DNA from 2 places in the Streptomyces sp. NPDC006997 genome. Region 1 is predicted to be linked to the other one. Evidence: riboswitches for the same ligand, from Rfam matches in the RefSeq annotation. Region 1 holds a riboswitch; the other holds the start of a gene.
What was found. A riboswitch is a leader RNA that binds a small molecule or an ion and turns the genes downstream of it on or off. The one in region 1 is predicted to bind cyclic di-AMP.

Region 1 (5,616 bases):
TAGGACGCGATCATCCGGTCCGCCGCCCTGCCGTCGTCGAGGACCGAGCGCAGCTGCTCCAGGTCGCCGTCGCGGACCATCTTCCAGAACTCGGCGCCGTCCGCCGGGTCCGACAGCGGCAGGTTCACGTTGCGCACGCCGGGCAGCTCGACGTCCGGCCCCTCCAGCTTCTGGTCGGCGGCGTTGCGGAAGTCGAAGACCGTGTGCAGGCCCAGGGAGGTGAGGAACGCGGCGTCCTCGTCGGTGGCGTGCGCCAGGTGGCCGCTGCGGAACAGCACACCGTGCCGCACCCGGCGGCCGTCGACGGTCGGCAGTCCGCCCACGTCACGGAAGTTGCGTACGCCAGCCAGTTCGGGCTCGGTCGACGGGACCTGCTGCGTCACGGGGGCTCCCTCCCATCGGCCCCGGCGGCGCCGATCGCCGACGGGTACGCCCTTGACCATACGACATGGATTCCTGGGGCAATGAGTTGTCCACAAGGGAGGGCCCCCGGTCGTCCACAGGCGTTGCCCTCCCGCCCGGAAACGGTTGATGATGTTGGGTGTTGAGCGGAGCTGTCGGGATCTGCGGGGTGGGTGGGACCAGTGCCGGTGGAGATCGCCGAGAACGGCCGTACGTGGCTGCTGTCCGGGCCGACGAGCAGCTACGCCGTCCACCTCACCGACGCCGACGAGCTGCTGCACCTGCACTGGGGCCCGCGCATCGCCCTCGCGGACGCCGAGGCGCTCGCCGCCCGCCCGCTGCCGGACCACTGGCCCTTCGAGTCCCGGCTCGACGGCCGCGAGGAGTACCCCGTCGAGGGCGGCCCCCGCTTCACCCGCCCCGCCCTGTCCGCGCGCACCGACGACGGGCGGCGCGGCACCGAGTGGGCCTTCGAACGCCACGAGGCCGACCCCGACGGCGTACGGCTGCGGTTCCGGGACGCGGACCCGGACGCGGGTCTGGTCGTCACCCTGCACTACCGGATCCGGCACGACGTGGTCGAACGCCGGGCCACCGTCGAGAACGCGGGCGCCCGGGCGGTGGAGCTGCTGCGCGCCGACTCCGCCGTCTTCACGCTCCCGGAGCGCGACGGCTGGCGGCTGAGCCAGCTGCACGGCCGCTGGGCCGCCGAGTCCCGGCTGACCGCCGCCCCGCTCACCTACGGCGAGAAGGTCATCGGCAGCCGCCGCGGGCACACCGGCCACCAGCACCTGCCCTGGGTCGCCCTGGACACCGACGCCACCGAGGAGTGCGGCGAGGTCTACGGCTGCGCCCTCGGCTGGTCGGGCTCCTGGCGGATCACCGTCGCCCAGCTGCCCGACGCGCGTGTGCAGATCACCGGCGGCGCCGGGCACGACGACGCGGGGCTGCTGCGGCTGGCCGCCGGGGAGTCCTACACCACCCCCGTCCTCGCCGGGCTGTGGAGCGACGGCGGCTTCGGCGGGGCCAGCCGGGCCTGGCACCGCTACCAGCGGGCGTACGTCATCCCCGACGCGGACCGGGACCGGCCGGTGCTGTTCAACTCCTGGGAGGCGACCGGCTTCGGCATCTCCGAGGACCAGCAGCGGGCCCTGGCCCGGCGGGCCGCGGAGATCGGCGTCGAGCTGTTCGTCGTCGACGACGGCTGGTTCGGCTCCCGCACCGGCGACCACGCCGGGCTCGGCGACTGGACGCCCCACCCCGACCGCTTCCCGAAGGGCCTGGCGCCGCTCGCCGAGGACGTGCGGGCGCTGGGAATGCGGTTCGGCATCTGGGTCGAACCCGAGATGGTCAACCCGGACAGCGACCTGTACCGGGCGCACCCCGACTGGGTGCAGTACCAAAAGGGACGTAAGCGGACAGAGTTTCGCAATCAACTCGTCCTCAACCTCGCCCGCGAGGACGTCCAGGAGTACCTGTGGGAGCGTCTCGACGCCCTGCTGTCCAGCGCGCCCATCGACTACGTGAAGTGGGACTTCAACCGCTGCTTCACCGACGCCGGATGGCCCGGTGAGCCCTACCCGTCGCGGCTCTGGGTGGACCACGTACGGGCCGTGTACGCGCTGCTCGACCGGCTGCGGGCGGCCCACCCCGGCGTCGCCTTCGAGTCCTGCTCGGGCGGCGGCGGCCGGATCGACCTGGGCGTCCTGAGCCGTACGGACCAGGTGTGGACCTCCGACAACACCGACCCCCTGGACCGGCTCGCCATCCAGCACGGCTTCAGCCAGCTCCACCCCGCGCGCGTGATGGCCGCCTGGGTGACCGACAGCCCCAACGACCAGCTCAACGGGCGGGTCAGCTCGCTGTGCTTCCGGTTCGTGAGCGCGATGGCCGGGGTGCTGGGGATCGGCGGCGACCTGACCCGCTGGAGCGCGGCGGAGCTGGCCGAGGCCCGCGACTGGGTGGCGCTCTACCGGGAGATCCGGCCGCTGGTGCAGCGCGGGGACCTCTACCGGCTGCGCCCGCCCCGGGGCGGACTGAGCGCGGTGCAGTACGTGCGGGGCGCGGAGTCGGTCGTCCTCGCCTGCCTCCAGGCGCAGCACCACGGTGAGCCGGTCCCCGCGCTCCGGCTCCGCGGACTGGACCCGGCAAGCTCGTACGAATGCCGGGAAACGGGAGAAATCCACCGCGGTGCCGTGCTGCTGCACCACGGGATACGGCTGGGGCTGCGCGGTGACCTCGACGCGGCGGTTCTCCGACTGCGCCGCGTCTGAGCCGTCGGCGCTTTCTGTGTCGCCTGTCCGAATTAGCCGCTTCCGTTCCAACTAGCTCCGGAATGCGGTGACCTGGAATTCCGGCACGTGAGCAGCGTCATAGCCGTGACCGTGAGTCGCCCGTCATGCTCACGTAATCAAGGGCTCTTTCAAGGGCTTTTGGGGAAAGCGTCGCCCCGCGGAACAACTCAGTGTGACCGGTAATGACCACAAGGGATCAAGAAAAAGACGTTCGGGCGGAAACTCTCGCTTGTCCCCTCGCGTCCTGCTCGCTTACGTTCCACACCGATCCCGGACGGAACGCCGAATCCTGCCGCCGTCCGGACTCCGCGCAAACTGACCCGTGCCCGGCAGGAGCGGGGGACCCACAGGTAGACCGCCTGTTCCGGTTCCCGGAACGGCTTGGGGTTAAGCCGCACCTCGGTGCGGCCGGACATCTCCAGTCCGCACCCGACAGCTCACCTCGCAGGCGCAGGAGAGGAACGCATCATGCCCGCGAAGGGTAAGCACCGCCGTCCCAAGTCCCTGCGTATCGCCCGGTCCATCGCCGTGGCCGGTACCGGAGGCGCCGCGCTCGCCCTGCCCCTGATGGGGGCCGCCAGCGCCAACGCCGCCACCCCGCAGTCCGTTTCGGAAAAGGCCGTCCACTCCGCCCCCGTGGTGCAGAAGTCGGCCGCCGAGAAGAAGTCCACCGCGAAGAAGTCGGGTGTGCGGACGTATTCCGTCCGTGCCGGTGACTATCTCTCGAAGATCGCTGACGAGCAGAACGTCAGCGGCGGCTGGAAGAAGCTCTACGCGGACAACCGCGCGGCCGTCGGTGCCGACCCCTCGCTGATCCACCCCGGGCTGAAGCTCAGCATCGGCCAGAAGGCCGCGGCGCAGGGCGAGACCAAGAAGCGGTCCGCCCCGAAGGCCACCCAGCAGGCCAAGCCGGAGCAGCAGGCCAAGCCGGAGCAGCAGGCGAAGCCGGAGCAGCCGACGCAGTCCGCCGAGTCCTCCGCCGGCGCCTCCACGGCCGCCCAGTCCGCCGCCACCGGCTACAGCGCGCCGGTCGACGGCGCCGCCGTCGGCACCGGCTACAAGGTGGCGGGCAGCATGTGGTCCAGCGGCTACCACACCGGCGTCGACTTCGCCGCCGCCACCGGCACCACGCTGAAGTCCGTCGGACCCGGCACCGTCGTCTCCGCGGGCTGGGCCGGTGCGTACGGCAACCAGGTCGTCATCAAGCTGGCCGACGGCTACTACGCCCAGTACGCCCACCTGTCCTCGCTCTCCGTCTCCAGCGGCCAGACCGTGACCGGCGGTCAGCAGATCGGCCTGTCCGGCTCGACCGGCAACTCGACCGGCCCGCACCTGCACTTCGAGATCCGCACCACCCCCAACTACGGCTCCGACATCGACCCGGTGGCCTACCTCCGCTCGCACGGCGTCTCCATCGGCTGACGCCCGCGCCGCGACCGCGCCGACGGCCGGACCCACCTGACCGGGTCCGGCCGTCGGCGTATTCCGGAATTGACCAAGGTTTTGGCAGTGGCTTATCTCACCGCCCGTCAACCCCTTCCTACGGTCGCGTAGGTCACAATCGACGGGGAAAGATGGGCCGATGTGGCAGACGATTCGAAGAATGACAGCAGATCAGTGATCGGGTCGTACGTGGCGGTGGGGGACAGCTTCACCGAAGGCGTCGGCGACCCCGGCCCCGACGGGGCGTTCGTCGGCTGGGCCGACCGGTTCGCGGTCCTGCTCGCCGACCGGCGTCCCGAGGGCGACTTCCGGTACACCAACCTCGCCGTGCGCGGGAGACTCCTCGACCAGGTCGTGGCCGACCAGGTCCCGCGCGCCGTCGGACTCGCCCCGGACCTCGTGTCCTTCTGCGCGGGCGGCAACGACATCCTGCGGCCCGGCACCGACCCCGACGAGGTCGCCGAGCGCTTCGAGAGGGCGGTCGCCCGGCTGACCGCCGTCGCGGGCACGGTGATGGTGACCACCGGCTTCGACACCCGGGGCGTGCCCGTCCTCAAGCACCTGCGCGGCAAGATCGCCACCTACAACGGACATGTGCGCGCCATCGCCGACCGGTACGGCTGCCCGGTCCTCGACCTGTGGTCCCTGAGGTCCGTCCAGGACCGCCGGGCCTGGGACGGCGACCGGCTGCACCTGTCCCCGGAGGGGCACACGCGCGTGGCGCTCCGCGCCGGGCAGGTCCTCGGCCTGCCGGTCCCGGCCGACCCGGACCAGCCCTGGCCGCCGCTGCCGCCGCGCGGCACCCTGGAGATCCGGCGCGACGACGTGCACTGGGCGCGTGAGTACCTGGTGCCCTGGATCGGCCGCCGACTGCGCGGCGAGTCCTCCGGCGACCACGTCACCGCCAAGGGCACGCTCTCCCCGGAGGACATCAGGACCCGGATCGCGTCCGTGGCCTGACCCGGGGCGCCTCAGCCCTCCCCGGCCGCCAGCCCCAGCTCCCGCGCGAGCGCCTCGTCCACCCACTCCCGGGCCCGCGCGTGGGAGACCGCGCCCGGGTACGACGTCAGCTGGACGGCGAGACCGTCGAGCAGGGCGGTCAGGCGCAGCGCGGTGGCGGCCGGGTCCGGGCACCGGAACTCGCCCGCGGCCACGCCCTCGGCGATCACCTCGGCGAGGGCGGCCTTCCACCGCCGGTCCAGCTCCCGGATCACGTCCTGGAGCGCCGGTTCTCGCGGCGCCGCCGCCCAGCCCTCGATCCACAGCCGCCAACCCTTGGCGGTGCCGGTGGGGGCGTACCAGCGCACCGCCGAGCGCAGTCGGCGCAGCGCCGTCGTACGGCGGCCGAGGAGGGTGCGCAGCTGCGCGAGGTCGCCCTCGGCCGCGTGCGCGAAGGCGGCGGCGACCAGCTTCTCCTTGGACGTGAAGTGGTACAGCACCAGCGCGTTGCTCACCCCGAGCGCCGAGGCCACGTCGG
Region 2 (5,616 bases), on a different contig from region 1:
TTGGGCACGTTGAGGATGCGGCGCAGCGGGACGGAGTCCTCCGGGTTGGCGAGCACCCGCAGGTAGGCGAGGACGTCCCGGACCTCCTTGCGCTCGTAGAAGCGGACCCCGCCGACGACCTTGTAGGGCAGGCCGACGCGGATGAACACCTCTTCGAAGACACGGGACTGGGCGTTCGTCCGGTAGAAGACCGCGACGTCCCCGGCCTTCGCCTCGCCCGCGTCGGTGAGGCGGTCTATCTCGTCGGCGACGAACTGCGCCTCGTCGTGCTCGGTGTCGGCGACGTAGCCGGTGATGCGCGCGCCCGCGCCCGCGTTGGTCCACAGGTTCTTGGGGCGGCGGGACTCGTTGCGCTCGATGACGGCGTTGGCGACGGTGAGGATCGTCTGGGTGGAGCGGTAGTTCTGCTCAAGGAGGATCGTCGTCGCGTCCGGGTAGTCCTCCTCGAACTGGAGGATGTTGCGGATGGTCGCACCGCGGAAGGCGTAGATCGACTGGTCGGCGTCACCGACGACGCACAGCTCGGCGGGGTCCTGGTCCTCGCCGGAGGGGCCGACGAGTTCGCGGACGAGGGCGTACTGCGCGTGGTTGGTGTCCTGGTACTCGTCGACCATGACGTGCCGGAAGCGGCGGCGGTAGTGCTCGGCGACGTCCGGGAAGGCGCGCAGCAGGTTGACCGTCGTCATGATCAGGTCGTCGAAGTCGAGGGCGTTCGCCTCGCGCAGCCGTGACTGGTACAGCGCGTACGCCTGGGCGAGCGTCTTCTCGAAGCCGTCGGTGGCCTGGGCGGCGAAGTCCTCCTCGTCGACCAGCTCGTTCTTCAGGTTGCTGATCTTGGCGCTGAACGACTTGGGCGGGAACCGCTTCGGGTCGAGGTCCAGGTCGCGGCAGACCAGGGCCATCAGACGCTTGGAGTCGGCGGCGTCGTAGATCGAGAACGACGAGGTGAAGCCGAGCCGCTTGCTCTCCCGGCGCAGGATGCGCACGCACGCGCTGTGGAACGTCATCACCCACATCGCGTTCGCGCGCGGGCCGACGAGCTGCTCGACGCGCTCCTTCATCTCGCCCGCGGCCTTGTTGGTGAAGGTGATCGCGAGGATCTGCCCGGGGTGCACACCGCGGTCGGCCAGCAGGTGGGCGATGCGGTGGGTGAGCACCCGGGTCTTGCCGGACCCGGCTCCGGCCACGATGAGCAACGGGGAACCCGCGTGCACGACGGCGGCGCGCTGGTTGTCGTTCAGCCCCGCGAGCAGGGCGGCGGAGTCCACCACCGGGCGGGGCGCGCCGTCGCGGTAGTAGGCGTCGCGGTCCGGGGGCACGTCGAACTTCCCGCTGAACAGATCGTCCGGAACCGGCTCCGGTACGTGATCGTCCTCGGGCGGCGGCGGGGGTTCGTCCGCGGGGCCGCGCTGGGCCTGGAGGTCCGCCAGGAAGCTGTCGTCAAAGAGGCTGCTCATCGCTCTCCGAGTCTAGGGTGCCGCACTGACAACCGGAGCCGGATCCCGCCGACCCGGCGCCCGCACCGCCCGGGACCGCCGCGGTCCGCGCCACGGCCCCGGACCGCCCCAGCCCGCGCGCCCCTCGCCCCGACCGTCACGGATCACTCCAGCCCGGACACGGTGAGCGACGTTCCGGATAAGGTCACGAAAATGTATCGGGCATATCACCCACCAACCTTCACAGCCACCACACGAGTTGGCTACGGTGCCGAGCGGGCCGTACGACCCCCTCCGGCGAACGTCGCCGGGCCGCGCGGCCTCCGCCGAGTCCGGCGTGCCCGCGTGGCAGTGGCCGGAGCCGGGGACCCACCGATCCCGGGGTGAATCGGCTCACTCCTCCTGAGGGAGTGGCCGTAGGGCAACCCTTCCGAACCACCCGCCCGAACCCGACAGCTAACCCGGTAGGCGGTACATGGAAGGAGTCGCCTCCTTGGCGTCGCACCGCAAGTCACGTGCCGCGGGCAGCCGCGTGGCCGGTATCCGCACCCCCGGCCTGGCCACCGCCGCCCTCACCTCCGTGGCCCTGCTCTCCCAGACGGCCAACGCGGCCCCCTCGGACGACCGGCCGAGTCTGGAGGAGGTCGAGAAGAAGGTCGACGACCTCTACCGCCAGGCCGAGTCGGCGACCGAGAAGTACAACGCGGCCAAGGAGAAGACCGCGAAGCAGCGCAAGCAGGTCGACACCCTCCTCGACGACGTCGCCAAGCGCACCCAGAAGCTCAACGACGCGCGCGAGGAACTCGGTTCCTACGCCGCCGCCCAGTACCGCACCGGCGCCGCCGCCCCCACCACGGCGACCTTCCTGCTCGCGGACTCACCGCAGGACTACTTCGACCAGACCCAGCTCATGGGGCGGCTCACCAGCACCCAGAAGTCGGCGGTCGACGACTACTTCGCCGAGCAGACGGCGACGATGGAGAAGCGCCAGGAGGCCACCGACAGCCTTGAGACGCTCACCGAGTCGCGGGACGACCTCAGGACGGCCAAGTCCACCGTCCAGAAGAAGCTCGCCGACGCGCGCGACCTGCTGTCGGAGCTGACCGCCGAGGAGAAGGCGCGGCTCGCGGCGATCGAGAAGAAGAAGCAGGAGGAGGCCGAGCGCAAGGCGGCCGAGCTGGCCCGCCAGCAGGCCGAGGAGCAGCAGCGCCAGGAAGACGAAGCGGCAGCGGCAGCGGCGGCGGCCCAGGAGCAGGAGAGCGGCACCTCCGGCGCGACGGGCTCCACCGGCACCTCCACCGGTACTTCGACGGACCCCGCGGCCGACTCCTCGTACGCCTCCAAGGCCGAGAAGGCGCTCGCCTTCGCCCGCGCCCAGATCGGCAAGCCGTACGTCTGGGGCGCCACCGGCCCCGACTCCTACGACTGCTCCGGACTGACCCAGGCCGCCTGGAACGCCGCCGCGATCTCCCTGCCGCGCACCACCTACGACCAGGTCAACGCGGGCACCACGGTCTCCCTGTCCAGCGCCCAACCCGGTGACCTGGTCTTCTTCTACGACGACGTCACCCACGTCGGCATCTACATCGGCAACGGCATGATGATCCACGCCCCGAAGCCCGGCGCCTACGTGCGCGAGGAGTCGGTCTACTACGACGGCGAGTCCTCCATCCACAGCGTGGTACGGCCCGCCTGACGCCCACGCTTCCTCCGGGGGCCGGGCACGGGCCGGGCCCCCGGAGCGGGACCTCAGGTCCAGAGCACCGCGATGAAGATGTTCGTCGTGGTCAGCAGGCCGACCAGGCCGAAGAGGCCCTTGTCCACCTTCTCCTCGTCCCGCTTCACGTAGACGAGCCCGAGGATCACGATCAGCAGGGCCAGCTTCACGCCGATCTTGACGTTGTCGAGGGTCCGGTCGTCGGCCTGGTTCAGGCCGACCAGGACCACACCCGTGACCAGCATCGTCAGGGCGCCGTGCAGCATCGCGGGGACGAAGCGGGCGGTGCCCTGCCCCATCGCCTTCATTTGGGTGAGGAAGCCGCCGAGCAGCGCGGCGATTCCGATGACGTGCAGGCCGACGAAGAGGTGGATGAGTACGTCCATGGAGCCGGAGCCTAGCCACGGCCACCCCGCCGTCCGACACCGGCCCACCCCTACGGGGCCCTTCTGCCGCGCCTTGCATATATGCGCCCATAGCAGCCGCCCCGCCGCGTCGGCTCCCGGTTTCCCCACATCGGTCAGCGCACCGCGCGAAGTCGACGGCCCGCCTCGGGAGCCCCGGTCATCCCCGGTCGTCCGGCGATCCGCTGGAGTCACTTCCGTACAACGTGTCACCGGCTGGACACGCCCGGGATTAGCGTCCTCCCCCAGGTGACCGGCTCCCCAACCCGCCCTCGCCAGGGGCGGCGTCGGCCACCCCCGCCGAGAAGGTCCGGCGGCGGTCCACTCCCCTGTGCGGGCCGCCGACGGGCGCGTCCCCCCGCTCCTCACGGCCGTACGAAAGGATGTGCAGCCCAGGTGGCAGCGCACCGCAAGCCCCCACAACGTCCGGCAGGCGGCACCACCGTCCGGACCGCCGCCACCCTCGTCCTGGCGGGCGCGGCCACCGCGACCGCCTTCGACGGCACCGGGCACGCCCAGCCGGACCTCACCCCGGCGCAGGTCAGGGCCAGGGTCCACCAGCTCTACCAGGAGGCGGAGGCCGCCACCGACCAGTACAACGGGGCCCGGGAGAAGGCCGAGGCCGCCGAGGAGCGGCTGGCGGAACTGCGCGACGAGGCGGCCCGCAAGGAGGACCGGCTCAACTCGGCACGCGAGGAACTCGGTTCGGCCGCGGCGGCGCAGTACCGCGGTGGCACCCTCGACCCCACGCTCCAGCTCGCCCTCTCCGACGACCCCGACCGCTACCTCGACGGCGCCGCGTTCGCCGAGCGCGCGGGCCACCGGCAGGCCACCACCGTCACCCGTGTCCACCAGCAGATGCGGGAGATCGAGCGGTTGCGTGGCGCCGCCCGCGTGGAACTGGCCTCCCTGAAGTCACGCCAGACGGAGCTGAAGCGCCACCGGCGGACCATCACCGGCAAACTGGACGCCGCCGAACGGCTGCTCGACCGGCTGTCGGCCGGCCAACGCGCCCGCGTCACCTCCCCCGCCGCCCCCGACCGCGCCTCCCGTGCCTCGACCGGCCCCCGCGACAGCCTTCCCCCTCCCACCACCGCCGCCCCCGACTCCCGCACCGCGGCGGCCGTCTCCTACGCCTACCAGGCCCTCGGCAGCCCCTACGTCTGGGGCGCCACCGGCCCCGACGCCTTCGACTGCTCCGGCCTGACCCAGGCCGCCTACCGCGCCGCCGGGGTCTCCCTGCCCCGCACCACCTACGCCCAGATCGGCGCCGGACGCCGGGTCTCCCGCTCCGAACTCCTCCCCGGCGACATGGTCTTCTTCTACTCCGGCATCAGCCACGTCGGCCTCTACGTCGGCGGCGGCCAGATGATCCACGCCCCGAACCCTGCCTCACCGGTACGGCTGGCCCCGATCAGCGAGATGCCGTTCGCGGGGGCGACCCGGGTGGTGTGAGCGCGGAGTCAGTGCGAGGCGGCCTCACACCAGCCGTCGCGCCGTGGCCCATCTGGTCAGCTCGTGCCGGTTGGACAGCTGGAGCTTCCGCAGGACCGCCGAGACATGGGACTCGACCGTCTTCACGGAGATGTAGAGCTGCTTGGCGATCTCCTTGTAGGCATAGCCCCGGGCGATGAGCCGCAGCACCTCACGCTCGCGCTGGGTGAGGCGGTCGAGGTCCTCGTCGACCGGCGGGGCGTCGGTGGAGGCGAACGCGTCGAGGACGAACCCGGCGAGCCGCGGCGAGAAGACCGCGTCGCCCTCCTGGACCCGGAAGATCGAGTCGACCAGGTCGGTGCCGGTGATCGTCTTGGTGACATAGCCCCGGGCACCGCCCCGGATCACCCCGATCACGTCCTCCGCCGCGTCCGAGACGGACAGCGCGAGGAAGCGGACGGGCTGCTCGGCGTCCGCCATCAACGGGGCGCACCGGCGCAGCACTTCCACCCCGCCGCCCCCCGGGAGGTGCACGTCGAGGAGGACGACCTCGGGGCGGGTCGCCGTGATCACCGTGACCGCCTGGTCGACGTCGGCGGCCTCACCGACCACCTCGACGCCGGTC

Region 2: linked by a shared signal. The riboswitch ahead of ABZ659_RS17970 (NlpC/P60 family protein) and the one ahead of ABZ659_RS06320 (LysM peptidoglycan-binding domain-containing M23 family metallopeptidase) in region 1 are both predicted to bind cyclic di-AMP.

Annotation. Positions count from the first base shown of each region.
Region 1 is NZ_JBEYHH010000005.1:34,257-39,872, reverse strand. Features, by position in the region: gene ABZ659_RS06330 (tyrosine-protein phosphatase) at 1-383, opposite strand, end outside; gene ABZ659_RS06325 (alpha-galactosidase) at 585-2,675, shown strand; cyclic di-AMP (ydaO/yuaA leader) riboswitch at 3,004-3,160, shown strand; gene ABZ659_RS06320 (LysM peptidoglycan-binding domain-containing M23 family metallopeptidase) at 3,165-4,118, shown strand; gene ABZ659_RS06315 (SGNH/GDSL hydrolase family protein) at 4,314-5,099, shown strand; gene ABZ659_RS06310 (TetR family transcriptional regulator C-terminal domain-containing protein) at 5,111-5,616, opposite strand, start outside.
Region 2 is NZ_JBEYHH010000016.1:124,436-130,051, forward strand. Features, by position in the region: gene pcrA (DNA helicase PcrA) at 1-1,457, opposite strand, end outside; cyclic di-AMP (ydaO/yuaA leader) riboswitch at 1,751-1,922, shown strand; gene ABZ659_RS17970 (NlpC/P60 family protein) at 1,930-3,132, shown strand; gene ABZ659_RS17975 (hypothetical protein) at 3,186-3,539, opposite strand; gene ABZ659_RS17980 (C40 family peptidase) at 3,954-5,012, shown strand; gene ABZ659_RS17985 (response regulator transcription factor) at 5,037-5,616, opposite strand, start outside.